Marinoscillum sp. 108: one gene and its partner. The protein of the gene in region 2 interacts with the protein of the main gene of each other region in a pairwise test. Links are inferred from orthologs where the notes say so. Each region holds a gene or a part of one and is shown on either strand. Other genes may lie near its edges.

The links.
Region 1: the proteins of GV030_RS04375 (region 2) and GV030_RS13860 interact in binary tests that used the Escherichia coli proteins (3 or more experiments, as listed by UniProt). The link is inferred for Marinoscillum sp. 108 from one-to-one orthologs.

What each region holds. Positions count from the first base shown.
Region 1 is NZ_LR734808.1:3,401,828-3,409,204, reverse strand. What follows is about bases 1,414-4,316. They hold GV030_RS13860 (pyridoxal phosphate-dependent aminotransferase), read right to left. Parts: upstream 3,514-4,316; coding sequence 2,314-3,513; downstream 1,414-2,313. Other genes in these bases: GV030_RS13855 (outer membrane beta-barrel protein), read left to right, coding at 3,563-4,316; GV030_RS13865 (bifunctional heptose 7-phosphate kinase/heptose 1-phosphate adenyltransferase), read right to left, coding at 1,414-2,314. Outside these bases: GV030_RS13870 (response regulator), read right to left, coding at 1-1,292; more of GV030_RS13865, read right to left, coding at 1,307-1,413; more of GV030_RS13855, read left to right, coding at 4,317-4,624; GV030_RS13850 (RNA polymerase sigma factor RpoD/SigA), read right to left, coding at 4,687-5,559; GV030_RS13845 (ABC transporter permease), read right to left, coding at 5,800-7,377. UniProt on the Escherichia coli protein: Shows aminotransferase activity with methionine and histidine as substrates, and to a lesser extent also with phenylalanine.
Region 2 is NZ_LR734808.1:1,053,931-1,061,318, forward strand. The notes cover bases 1,926-4,839. They hold GV030_RS04375 (cbb3-type cytochrome c oxidase subunit I), read right to left. Parts: upstream 4,354-4,839; coding sequence 2,497-4,353; downstream 1,926-2,496. Other genes in these bases: GV030_RS04370 (heme A synthase), read right to left, coding at 1,926-2,510; GV030_RS04380 (cytochrome c oxidase subunit II), read right to left, coding at 4,365-4,839. Outside these bases: GV030_RS04355 (cytochrome c oxidase subunit 3), read right to left, coding at 1-17; GV030_RS04360 (cytochrome c oxidase subunit 3), read right to left, coding at 27-608; cyoE (heme o synthase), read right to left, coding at 610-1,497; more of GV030_RS04370, read right to left, coding at 1,497-1,925; more of GV030_RS04380, read right to left, coding at 4,840-5,417; GV030_RS04385 (quinol:cytochrome C oxidoreductase), read right to left, coding at 5,479-6,747; GV030_RS04390 (cytochrome c), read right to left, coding at 6,773-7,388. UniProt on the Escherichia coli protein: Cytochrome bo(3) ubiquinol oxidase is the terminal enzyme in the aerobic respiratory chain of E.coli that predominates when cells are grown at high aeration.

The DNA of each region.
Region 1 (7,377 bases), 2.3 Mb from region 2 along the record:
ATCACAGCATTCATGGGTGTCCTGATTTCATGAGACATCATAGAAAGAAACTCCGACTTGGTGCGGGCGGCATGTTCCGCTTGCTCTTTGGCCTCTTTCAAGGAATTGGTAAAGAGAAAAAACAAAATGAGCGACTGAAAAAAGAAGAACGCCAGGTACCCCACAAAGGAAATCAACTCAATCTCTTCCGCCGCACCCATATAAAGGTAAATCTTGTAAGAGAAGATCATTAAAATCATCAGCGAGCTGATCAAAGCATATCTGGACCCCTCCATGTTTCGCTGATATGCCCGGATGTATACATACGCCACGATTAAAATACCCGCGAGGAGCAGAATCAAATAGGCATCCACCAAGCTGGTGAAAACCGTTGGTGGAAAAATCAATGTAATGCCAGAAGCTAGGATGGAAATGGCCACGAAAACATACAGGGGATTGACACGATATTTCAGTGGAAAAAGTGCGTGCGTATAAAGTGTGAAGAAGATAGGAGGCACAAATAGCGATAGATATTCAAGGCGAATACTCGTCAGCCACGCCATACCCGGATAAATAATTTGTAAGGTATAATCATCAGCACCCACCACCCGATAGGAAAAAGTGAGACAAAAAACTGAAAAGAAAATGGCTGACTTTTCTCGTTGACCGAAAAAATAAAGGGCACAAAAAAACAAGCCGGTCATTACCAAAGTACCAGTCAGCAACAAGTCAAAAGCCAGAAGTTCGTTGGCCTGACTTCTCAAAAAAGCCTCATCGCCTAAAAGAATCGCTTCTCTGGCTCCACCTTTCCGGTGAGAAAAATTGGAGATCTGAAGGGTAATCCGAACAGTGTCCTGATCTGGTAATTCAATGATCTGGGGCACCCATTTGGGATCTGAGGTAGCCGGATCCATTCCTACCTGCCCACCAAAATCGATCCTTTCATCCTCGATATACAGTCTGGCTGCCGAATAGACATGTTTGATTCTCAGGGCGAGATCCGTCCGATCACGTGGTAGCAGAATAGTCAAATGGTAAGTAGCAAAACCATTCCGTGAAAGCGACACTCCACCATGGGAGCTGTGATTATTCCAAAGCTCGGGGAAATAAAAAAAGTCCTGAGTGGAAGATGAGATAGCGTCCGGGGAGAGCAATTGCTCCCAAAAAAAAGTCCATTCACCATTCAGGGGAACGGGCGCAGCGGATAGGTCAGCATCCCTCAAATCCAATACCCCTTTCTGCGCCTCGCGTGCTGTGACATTCATGCCAATAGCAAAAAGTACGATGACGCACAATAAGAATTTCCCGTTCATTAAAAACTGCTGGTTTACTTCAACTGCGCTAAGAGAAGTTCATTGGATTGAGCTTCTCCAAGCAATCGGATGGGGTCTATCGGCATCACTCCAGGATACTCACAGACAATACCGCCTCCTAAGTTAGCCAACTCAGCGGTAAATAGCAGTGGCAAATTCAGTGCACAGCAGAGTCCGGCAATAGAAATGACCGTATCTCCAGCCCCTGACACATCCGATATGCTGCGCAAATGCGCCGGCAATTTTCCGGATACTGCGTCTGAATAATAATAAACACCTTCCCCGGAAAGTGTTAACAGCAGCTGGTCAAATTGAATTTTGCCCGATAGTAGAGTGGCGCCATCAGCCAGGGAAGACTCATCGAGACTCAATGCCTCAAGCCCCAATCCGGTTTTCATTTCTGAGAGATTGGGTTTGAACAGACTCACGCCCTGATAAGTAAGGAAATTTTTCTTTTTGGGATCTACCACCACTGGCACGCTGCACTCCTGCGCCGCTCGAATAATCCACTGAATCAGCTCCTTACTCAGACAACCTTTATCATAGTCTTGCAGTAGAATCAAGTCCACCTCACTTATGAGCGGTTCGATGATTGCAGTCAATAACGAACGCTCTACAGCCGTTAGCGACCGTTCGGTTTCTCTGTCTATCCTAAGCAGGTGTTGAGAACCGGAAAGAACCCTGTGCTTGACAGTGGTCACTCGTTCGTCGCTTTTGACTACTTGTGCAGCAGAAATTCGCTGTTGCTCCAGCAGCTGGATCAGTAAATCCGCCTCCGGATCCGCTCCGGCGAGCGTACAAAGAATAGGGTGGGCACCAAGCGCCTGGATATTGAGCGCCACGTTGGCTGCTCCGCCAAGGCGATGCTCGGTCTTTTGGGCCTGTAAGATGGGTACAGGTGCCTCCGGAGATACCCGGTGCACCTCACCATATGTGTAAGTATCGACCATCGAATCACCGATGATCAATACTTTCATTTTTGTAAAAGCATTGAAAACCCCCTCAATGGAGTCAAATGCCATTATGCTAGTTTAGCCAATGATGCCTTCATCCTGCTCATGGCCGTTTTCAGATCCTCAACAGAAGCAGCATAAGACAGTCTCAAACATCTGGGATCACCAAATGCCTCACCAGTCACTACCGATACATTGGCATCTTCCAATAAAAACAGACTTAAGTCGGTGGCGTCAGCAATGACCTTCCCGTTGACACTTTTGCCAAAATAGCTGCTCACATTGGGGAAAAAATAGAAGGCTCCACCAGGCATATTCACCTCCACACCGGGAATTTCACTCAGCAGGCCATACACCAGCTCCCGTCGGCTTCTGTACTCCTCCACCATCTTGTAAGATGGCTCATAGTCTGAAGTCAGGGCCGTCAACGCGGCACGCTGAGCTATTGAACAGTTGGCTGAGGTGATCTGCCCCTGCATTTTATTGGCTGCTTTGGCCAGCCATAGGGGAGCTCCGATGTACCCCACTCTCCAGCCAGTCATTGCAAATCCTTTGGCAAATCCGTTGACAGTAACTGTACGATCCTCCATGCCTGCAATGGCACCGATGCTCACATGCTTCTCTCCGTAGTTGATCAACTCATAAATTTCATCGGAGATCACCACGATATTTGGATATTCTTTCAGCACTTCCGCGATAGCCTCCAGTTCTTCCTGAGAAAAAACAGAACCTGTGGGATTACATGGTGATGAAAAAATCAATGCTTTTGTTTTGTCCGTGATAGAGGCTTTCAGTTGCTCGGCTGTTGCTTTAAAGTCATGTTCCAAATCTCCATTCACAAAAACACACTTCCCCTCAGCCAGTTCCACCAAAGCGCTATAGCTCACCCAGTATGGCGAAAATACGATCACCTCATCACCCGGATCCAGCAGTGCCAAAAATACGTTGGCAATAGACTGCTTGGCTCCATTGGAAACCACAATCTGATCAGGCGAATAATTCAATCCGTTTTCCTTCTTGAATTTGGCACTGATAGCTTCTCTGAGATCCAAATAGCCATTTACCGGAGGGTACGCAAAGTACTTTCCTTCATCAATGGCCGCTTTCGCTCCCTCCTGAATGTGTTTAGGCGTCTTAAAGTCCGGCTCGCCCAAGCTAAGGCTTATTACGTCCACTCCATTCTGCTTCAGCTCCCTTGCCTTTGCTGCCATGGCCAGGGTTGCAGATTCTGCCATATTTTTGATTCGCTCTGATCGTAAATCCATTATCTTTATTCGTTTTGAGGTGCAAAATTAATTAAATCAAATACATCATCAAATGAGAAAAACTATCTATTTTATATTTATATGTGTCTTTTTTTTGAAATTTTTCAATGCGAAAGCGCAAGAATCCAAAATCAAGTTTGGCGCATACCTGGATACCTACTATAGTTTTGACTTTAGCAAACCTCTGGATAATCAACGACTTTACGTCACTCAATACGATAAACACAACGAATTTAACCTGAGCCACGCCTGGGTGAGTGCCGCCTACGAAGAAGATAAAGTCAGGGCTAGTCTGGCCCTACAGGTGGGAACCTATCCGGCCAACAACTACGGGGCAGAACCAGAAAAACTCTACCAAATGGTGTATGAAGCGTATGCGGGGTATCAGGTAACAAAAAAAGGATGGTTGGATGTGGGGATTTTTGGCGGACATTTTGGTTATGAAAGTGCCTTGTCTCTGGATCGGGATCTGTATTCTCCCGCACTGGCCACTGAGTACACCCCATACTATCAGTCTGGTCTGCGGTACACCCACGACCTCTCAGACAAAACACAGCTAAGAGCAGTAGTTCTCAACGGCTGGCAAAATATAGGTGAAACCAACAATAAAAAATCACTGGGTATCGCCGTGGACCACACGCTGAATGAATCATTCAAAATAAGCTATGGTAACTATTACGGCAATGAGAGCACCAACAGCAACATGGACCTGATGAGGTTTCACAACAATCTGATTCTCGAGGCAAAGCCCCTTAAGAATTGGAAAATTGCAGGTGTGCTAGACTACACCACACAAAGCAACAGCGCTACTGATAAAAACCTACACACTTCTTTTATCACGGTGATCAGCAAGTATACATTTTCTGAAAAATGGTCGGTGGCTGGCCGTTATGAAAACATCAATGACAAAGATGACCTACTCATCAATGGCATCACAGGCCAGTTTGCCATGAATGTCATTAGTCTGTCTGTAAACTATTACCCCACCGAAAATGCCGCATTCAAATTAGAAGCTAAAACCTACAAAGGCCCGTACAATAACTTCGCGGGTGAAGAGGGCGTGGGGGCCGGACTATTGGTCCTCGGAGCAGGAATGGCGATTAGACTCAACTAAAAAACAAAACCCCTGCTGCGAAGATCACAGCAGGGGTTTCATAACCAAATATCTATTAGCTATTAATTAGCGACAAACTCTTTAAGTCTTCTGTTTTTACCAGGCTCTCTCAATTTCTGAAGTGCCTTTTCTCTTATTTGTCTCACACGCTCACGGGTCAATCCCATGGCATCTCCTATTTCTTCCAATGTGTAAGGATTGTCATGACCGATACCGAAGCTCATCATGATCACTTCTCTTTCTCTGGCTGTCAGGGTAGAAAGCGCCCTTAGTGTCTCCACCTTCAGTGAATCATTGAATACCAACTCACCATCTGTAGGACCTGTGGTTTGGTTTTCCAATACATCCAAAAGTGAACCAGACTCATCTTCACCAAAAGGTGCATCCATGGACATTTGCTTCACCTCAGCACCCAGTGTGTTTCGCACTTCACTAGGCTTCATGTCCAGAATTTCTGCCAATTCCTCCTCAGTTGGCTCACGCTCAAACTGCTGCTCGAGCTCAGCATAGGCTCTTCTGATCTGGTTGATCGCACCTGACTTGTTCATCGGTAGACGAACAATTCTCGACTGCTCAGCCAAAGCCTGCATAATGGACTGACGAATCCACCACACCGCATAGGAGATAAATTTGAAACCTTTGGTTTCATCAAATTTCTTTGCTGCCTTGATCAATCCCAGGTTTCCCTCGTTGATGAGGTCATTCAAAGGAAGGCTTCTGTTTTGGTACTGCTTCGCCACAGATACCACGAACCTCAAGTTAGCCTTTACCAACTTCTCCAGAGCCAGCTCATCACCCTCGCGGATTCTTTTAGCTAGCGTCACCTCCTCATCAGGAGTAATCATCGGTACATTACTTACTTCAGTAAAGTACTTCTCCAGAGTGTGACTCTCTCTTCGGTTGGTAATGGATTGTGTGATCTTGAGTTGTCGCATGTGCTTTCTTTATAGTTAATATTCCAATCAGCCGCTGGTTTTAAGATCAAAAACGGCCAATTTTTCCTTCAGAATCTATTTCGCTAAATTCAATTAAAGAACCGCGAATTTACGAAAATATTGAGTACGGATCAAATTCTTTTAGACAATAAATTCCAACCTTAATAAAACTCGCTAAGTGGTAAATAGGTTTCACTTTTGGAAAAATTTACGAAAATAATCCCAAAATCCTACCTTTTCTTACTCGTATCTGAGAGAATTAACGGGATTTGATTTAGCCAAACGATACACACGGGCAATCACGGTAACAAAGGAAATAACCAAAACGGCAGCAAATGCAATCGTAAAAACACCAACAGAAAGCTCTATGCGATATGCAAAATCCTGAAGCCAGCCATTGAGGGTCCACCAGGCCACCGGTGCTGCCACGAAAAGGGATATAAGCAGTAGTGCTACATAATCTCTTAGAATGATTTGCAAGATGTTAGGGATGCTGGCACCCAGCACTTTTCTAATTCCCACCTCTTTGGTCTTTCTTTCGACCGTAAAATTCACCAGGCCAAACAACCCGAAAGCGGATATGATAATGGAAATAACGGTGGCAATCAGGATCAAATAGCTCCTACTCTGATCTGCCTGATAATACCGCTCCCAGCGCTCATCCAGAAAGTTGATTTCCGCCGGAGTTTCAGGGTCGTATCGCTTTTGTACCTCCTCTATGTGCGCGAGCACCTCAGGAAGATTCTCCTGATACCGGATAGTAAAATAGTCTATCCCCAGCACGGGATTGTTCCAACTGGTGATCACCACAGGCCCGAGCGGCACATGCAGCGACTGAAAATGAAAATCCTTCACCACGCCGATCACCTGCATTTTGGACAGGGTATCTTCTGCTATCCATACGGATGCGCCGATGGGATCCTCCAAACCCAATAGTTCCACGGCTTTTTCATTCAAAATCACTTTCAGTGTGTCACTGCCTGCAACCCCTGAGAAATTTGAACCCGTCTTCAGTGTCATCTGGTAGGTATCCAGCCAGTTTTCATCAGCTGCATAGTGCGTCGCCACTACAGGGTTTTCATTCTGAACCTGGGACAATTCTACCGATGGAATGTACTTCCACTCTCCAGGCACACGAGAGGAAGTGGTGGCATTCACCACACTGGCATGCTCCTTGAGCCCGGCAATAATGGACTTAAATCGCTGACGGGCGGTTCCGCTATTGATATCCAGTGTTACTAGTTTATCATTCCTGAAGCCCAAATCCTTCGTCTGCACATAGTGAAGCTGACGGTATAGCACAATAGATCCAATGATCAGGCATAAAGAAATACCATACTGCACCACCACAAATAATTTTCGCAACAGGTCACCTTTCCCAACAAAGACATTGCGGGTCAGAATAAGGGAATGATTGAGTTTGGAATAATAAACGGCAGGGATCAGGGATGACAGCACCCAAATAACACCAAAAGCCACAGCATGATAGCCAAGTAGGTCCAGACTAAAAAACCGGCTCAATGGGATGACTTTATCAGAAAGCTCCAGGAATTTCGAATGAAACACAATGAGCAGCACTACAGAGAGCACATAAGCAATCAAAAGGGTCAAAAAGGTCTCTACAAAAAGCTGGAACCGAAGCTGACCGATGGTCGCTCCATTCACCTTTCGGATGCCTGCCTCCAGGGTTCTCTTCAAGGCCTGCACCGAAGACAAATTAATATAGTTCAGTGCGGCTATGGTAATCACAAAAAGGCCTATCAGAAAAATTATTGAGACAAACTGCCGCTGAGAATAGGGGATAGACACCACAGCATC
Region 2 (7,388 bases):
ACTGCTGTGTTTGCCATAGCGCGTGTCTAATTGTTTAAAATCAAAAATAAGTATAAATACAACCAAAGTCCACCCAGATAATGCCAGTAAGTAAGACACATTTCTATCTGTGCCAGACTCTTTGAGTGTACTTTATATCTAAAAGCGTTCACTAATACGATTGCTAAGAAAACAACTCCGCCGATTAAATGCAAAGCGTGCAATCCCGTAAAAACATAAATAAAAGAACCGGCAGGATTACCTACAAAATAGACATCTTGGCTAACTAACTGACTCCAAGAGAGGTACTGACCAATCACAAAGCCTGATGCCAAAAGCCCGGACAATATCAGGTTCAATCTTAACCAAAATAAATTATTCTTTTTCGCAAAAATATATGCCAGTTGCATGGTTACACTGCTCAACACGATCAACACGGTAGTCACATTGAACAATGACGGAAACTCGATAAGTGGCCAGTTTCCTTCAGCTCTCTTCACTATATAAGCACTTGAAAGCGACACAAAAATCATTGTCACCGTAATGATGAAAAGCCACATGGCAAACTTCTTTGGGTGCATCGACCTCACCCTCACATTTCCTACTGGTATATCTGCTGCTTTATCCATTTCACACCTTATCTAATAAATACGCTATCTGCACAATCGGCAAATAAATAAAGGACCCAAACATAATTTTCAATGCCGACTTACGTGAATAATCCTTCATCAATGAGAATGTCTGACTCAAAAACAGGGCTCCACAAACTGTAGCCACTACCCCACTGGTAATTCCGACCAACCCAAAATAAGTAGGAAGCAGGCCCAAAGGCAGTAAAAACAGCGTATAGATCATTATGTTGATCGCCGTGTTAAGGTCTTGCTTTCCTCCACCTGGAAGAAGTTTAAAGCCTGCTCTTTTATAATCTTCATCGGCCACCCAAGCTATTGCCCAAAAATGCGGAAATTGCCAGATAAATTGGATTCCGAAAATAATCAAGGCTTCGTGTGATATGCTTCCTGTGGCAGCCACCCATCCAAGCAATGGAGGTAAGGCACCAGGTATAGCTCCCACAAATACAGCTATTGGCCCCACTCGTTTCAATGGTGTATAAACAAAAGAATATAGCACCATCGACAAAAAGGAAAGCGACACGGTCAGGATATTGGTCTGCCAAACAAGGATACCAAAACCCAAAGCACCAATCAAAAGTGCATATTGAACAGCTTCATTTACAGAAAGTCTTCCGGTTGGTAAAGGTCGGTTTTGAGTCCGCTTCATCAGCTTATCCAGATCCTTCTCAATAATCTGATTAATAACAATTGAAGTACCGGAAATCAGAAAACCTCCGAAGACCAACCAGCCAAAATGAATCCAGTCTATGTGCCCCTGATTCCCAAGTAAATAGCCGAAACCACAGGAGAAGGCTACTAAAAAGGACAGCCTAAACTTCAGAAGCTCATAAAACGCTCTGACCTTTTCTGTGAATGAAATGCTATGTAGTTCAATGGATTGCATCAACTCTTTTGGGCATTTGAATTTGCGTACAAAAATAGGTAAAATATAACTCCGAAGGCCATTGTTCCAAGAAGCAAATGTAGTGGCTGAGCAAACGCAGGAAAGCTGAAATACGCCATGATCACACCTAAACCGATCTCTATACAAATGATAACAACCAGAGACTTCAAAAAGGCAGAAACAGTTCGGTGCTTCCAGTTTAAATAAACCACATAACCCACTATGGCGGTTAGCAATAAGGAATATGATCTATGCACATAAAACAACAAGCCCAATTGGTCCAACCAACCCGAGCGATCTATGTCCGTCCCATGTTTGATCACATCTATCTCCTCCCGAACCTGAACGCCAAAAATGATCTGAATGGTAAATAGCACGAGCAGCACAAGCAACCAGCCACCACCTGTCACCCGGTGCTCATCCCGTGAAGACATCAGATACCGCTGTGTGAGCAACAAAGCCACCAGCAACAAAGCCAGGATCATGTGGAAAGAAATGAACCCCGGAAGCAGATTAGTAGAAACGACTAAAGAGCCTATCCAGCCCTGAAAAATCACCAATACAAAGGACAAAACTCCTAGAATGGCCACCCATTTAATAGTTCTTATGTATTTCAAAGTGAAAATCATATTCATGATAACCAGAAAACCTATGACCACACCCACCAGTCGATTGATATATTCCACCCATGCTTTTTGAGTATCAAAATAAGTAGCAACTCCTATCGACGGATCATTTGTTACACGCTGGGCCAAATCCTCCCAACCAAACCACAGGAGCGTGGCAGCCAATCGCTCATTCTTTTCAACCCTGGAAGACACATATATATCCTCATAATTGGCTGGAAGCTCAGAAGCACTGGCTGGAGGCACATAAGATCCAAAGCATTTGGGCCAGTCTGGGCACCCCATACCCGCCCCCATACTACGAACAATGCCGCCCACTAGTATCAAAAAGTAGACGGCAATGATCGTATATAAATTAACTTTTAATGATCTGTTATTTTGTTTCATTAACCTGAGCACTACCCTCAGTTTTCGCTGCCTCAGATTCGTGCGGAAGATTCGACTCTGGAGTCTGGCTGAAAGGAATATGCTGTGGTATAAAATCCTCTGCAGCACCAGGCTTACTATAGTCGTATGGCCATCTGTATACTTTAGGAATTGCTCCAGGCCAGTTACCATGTCCGGGTTCTACTGGTGTAGTCCACTCCAACGTGTTAGACTTCCATGGATTCTGAGGTGCTCTCCTACCTCTATACATACTGTAAAAGAAGTTGAACAAGAAGATAAACTGTGCACCAAAAGTCACAATAGCTGCCACACTCACAAATGAGTTAAGGTCAGCAAACGAGCTGAAAGCATCAAAGCTGGTGAATGAGTAATACCTTCTTGGAAAACCAGCTATACCAATGTAATGAAGCGGGAAGAATACGAGATAAACTCCCACAAATGTCATCCAGAAGTGAATAAATCCTAACCGGTTATCCATCATTCTGCCAAACATCTTCGGGAACCAATGGTAAACACCAGCTAACAAACCAAAGAATGATGCACTTCCCATCACAAGGTGAAAGTGAGCGACTACAAAATAGGTATCATGCAATGAAATATCCACCGCGGAGTTTCCAAGAAATAATCCCGTGAGTCCACCTGATATAAAGAAAGAAACCAGACCGATAGAAAATAGCATCGCTGGAGTAAATACGATGTTACCCTTCCAAAGTGTGGTGATGTAGTTAAACGCCTTTACTGCTGACGGCACTGCGATAATCAACGTAAGGAACATGAAGATGGACCCAAGGAAAGGATTCAACCCTGTCACGAACATGTGGTGCGCCCAAACAATAAAAGATAAGAAAGCAATCGCCAGAATAGAACCAATCATGGCTCGATAACCAAAGATTGGCTTCCGTGAATTCGTAGAGATAATTTCAGAGGTAATACCAAGAGCAGGGAGAATTACAATATAAACCTCCGGGTGTCCCAAAAACCAGAACAAATGCTGATAAAGAATTGGGCTACCACCGACATTAGGCAGTGCCTCACCGTTGATATATATCTCAGATAAATAAAAGCTAGTACCAAAAGACCTGTCAAAAACCAGCAATAAAGCAGCAGCAACAAGTACCGGGAATGATAACAAACCGATTACCGCAGTGATAAAGAAGGCCCAGATGGTCAATGGTAAACGTGAGAAGGACATGCCTTCCGTCCTCATATTGATGACCGTAGTGATGTAGTTAATACCACCAAGTAAAGTTGACACAATAAAGAACACCATTGCAACCAACCACATGGTCATACCTGCCCCTGAACCCTGAATAGCCTGTGGCAACGCGCTCAATGGAGGATAAACTGTCCACCCACCCGCAGCTGGCCCTGTCTCCAGAAACAACGAGATAAACATTACAAGACCTGAAAGGAAGAAAAACCAGTAGGACAGCATATTCATGAACCCTGAGGCCATGTCTCTGGCCCCTATTTGAAGAGGAATCAGGAAATTACTAAATGTACCACTCAGACCGGCGGTCAGTACAAAAAACACCATTATGGTGCCGTGCATAGTTACAAGAGCCAAATAAAACTCTGAGTCCAATTTTCCACCCTCAGTGATCCATTTTCCTAGAATTGGTCTTAACCAATCCAACTGCATTTCAGGAAAACCCAGCTGCAGTCTGAAAATGATCGAAAGTGCACCCCCAATGATCGCCCAAAAAATCCCGGTAATCAGGAATTGTTTGGCAATCGTCTTATGATCAGTGCTGAAAATGTACTTACTGATAAAGCTCTGCTCATGATGCTCGTGATCATCATGTGCCAAATGTTCTTCTACTTGAATGTCTGCTACTGACATGTTAATTCTTTTTAATATGTACTGCTAACAACTGAATTTCCAACTTTTTGTATTCCGGCATTGTCTTCAATACCCGATGCTATTCTGGCCATTTCCTGCAACTCATCAGGAACCTGAGAAAGGTAGTCTGCATTTTGTTTCAGCCAGGCATCCTGACTAGCATACCACTTTTCATACTCCTCAGGCTCTAGTACCTCGATCAAATATTTCATGGCAAAATGCCCCTTCCCACATATCTTGTTACATACTAACTCATAGTTGAATTCAGGATTTCCAGTCTCTGTACGCATCTCCTCGGTGGTTTTGGTAGGAACAAACCAGAACCTGGTTGGCATACCTGGTACAGCGTTCATTTGTAACCTGAAATGCGGTTGATATACACTGTGGATCACATCCCTTGCTCGAATCTGGAGCAGTACAGGCTTTCCTTTTGGGAGATACAATTTGGTCGGAATAAAATCATCGAAGGATGCCCTATCGCTAAAATCAATTCCAACCTGATTCACCACATCTATTTTCTTGTAATCGTAGTCTCCGAGTTTTTTATCGGCGCCACCATATCTCACGGCCCATGAATACTGGTACCCCATTACTTCAATCACTTCAGCACCTTCTGGTGCAGGGCCCGTAATATCAACCCATGCCTTCCATCCGGAAATGATAAGTATCGCCAAAACCACCGCCGGAACAGCTGTCCAGATGTACTCCAATTTACTGTTATGAGGGTAGAAATGGGCCTGATTGCCCTCTTTATGCTGGTACTTATAAGAAAACCCAAACAAAAATATCTGGGTCACAATAAATACGAAACCCGTGATGGCCATCGTAATCCAGAACAAACGATCTGTAACCACACCATGCTCGGAGGCCAATGGCAACACAAAACTCTCATCCAAACCTCCAAAAGAATAGTAAAAGAAACCAACTATTCCTAAAACCAGAAATACTACAAGTAAACTAGCCTGAAGTTTGTTGCTGGCAGGTATCTCTTTTTTCGAGTCCCCCTTCACTATCCCAACCAAGGTAAATACCCTGAATATGGAAATCAGGATGCCTACAACCAAGATAACTGCTAATATTATGATCAAATCCAACATATCGAATTACTTATCTTATCTCTGATTTTTAAATATGATGATGTAAACTTTCTTCCAGCATTGGGTGATTCTTGGCATACAGTGGTGCCTTAGACAACTGATTCAAAATCACATAGATAAAAGCTCCTGAGTATACGAACATTAAGCCAAGCTCAAGCAGCCCAAAGCCTCCATTCCCTTTCAATGTTCCCGGTGTAATCATCAGGTAAAAATCGAGCCAGTGTCCGATGATTATAACTGGAGCCACCACCTTGATGAATCTCGAATGCCGCTTCGCATTTCTTGTCATCAATACAAGGAACGGGAAGAAAAAGTTTACGATCAGGTTAAGGTAAAACAATGGCGCATACTGACCGTTCTTCCATCTTTCCACGTAATAAATCGTCTCCTCAGGGATATTGGCATAATAGATCAATAGAAACTGTGAAAACCATATGTAAGTCCAGAACACACTGAAAGCAAAGATGAACTTGCCCAGATCATGAATATGATTGGCATTCACTATACTCAAGTATCCTTTGTCCTTCAAAAGAACCACAATGAAAGCAGTCAAGGCCAATCCAGAAACCCACCAGCTGGCGAAGTTGTACCATCCAAACATGGTGCTGAACCAGTGCGTATCGATAGATAATACCCAGTCCCAGGCAGCCATGGACGAAGACACTGCAAAGAAAATAATGAATATGGCAGACAATTTTCTCAATTGATACCACTTCTCTGTTCCACCTTCTAAATCCTCTTTATAGGCCAAGCTTTTCAGCTTTGCAAAAAGCATATACCATACAGCAAAGAAAATAACTAAACGAGCCAGGAAGAACACAGGCACCGATCCTCCATGAAGTGGCCAAAAGAAATAAGGGCCCTTACCAGCAATGATAGAATCATAGTCCGGGGATGCAGGATCATAAAGATCATGATGAGTCCAGTGAAACAAGTCGTGACCTGCCACAAAATAAGTAACTAACATCAGAACACCTGCAAATGGAATCCAAGCTCCAAATGAAAGAGGTATTCTCTTAATCCCAGCAGACCATCCCGCCTGGGCTGCATATTGAATGGCAAAGAACAGCACTCCAATAAGAGCTATTCCAGCAAAATATACATTATTGATCCATAGGTTTGCGTAGAGCCTTTGAGTCCAGTGGAATGCATGACCAGCCTCCCCTTCCAACTCATGGTGACCTCCACCCATAGATATAGAGAAAATTCCCAGTAAAGCTAAAACTGCCCCTACTGCTATAAATATGAATAGATTCTTTTTGGTCTTTGCTGTAAATTCAAATGTTTCCTCAGCCATATCTAAAATGGATAAAAATCAGTTTTTATTGTTGTTGCAGAGTTTGTACATAAGTAGCGATCTTCCAGCGATCATCCACACTTATCTGAGAGGCATGGGCTCCCATGCGTCCCTTGCCATTAGTAATCACCCAGAAAATATGACCGGCCTTTTTATCCTTTACTGTGGCAGAATTATAGGCTGTTACACCCTTATATACTTCACCTACCAGTCCATCGCCTGCACCTTTTTCTCCATGGCAATGCTCACAAAACCTGAGATAAAGAGCCTTACCTTCTTTCAAAGCTTCCTTCGAGTCAGCAAATGGATTAGTTAAAACCTCTTCAGCAGTAGCATAATCATCAGCTGCTATACCATTCGAAGCAATATACTCACCCCTCTTAATGGTATTCGCCACGGGCTCTCTCATGGTCATCTTAAAAGGATTGTATGGATTTGAGTTATAAAACTCACCATGTTCATCCTCAGGATTTGAATCCAACCAACTTCCTTTGCTCTCGTCTGTAATTTGTGAAAGTGGTTCATACGGAGTAGAGTGATACATCTGTGGAGCATATTCCAAGCCCGTATCATCCACTCCGGCAGCACATGCACCTAACATGGCAGTAACCACACCCGCAACTAGTATTTGATATGTATGT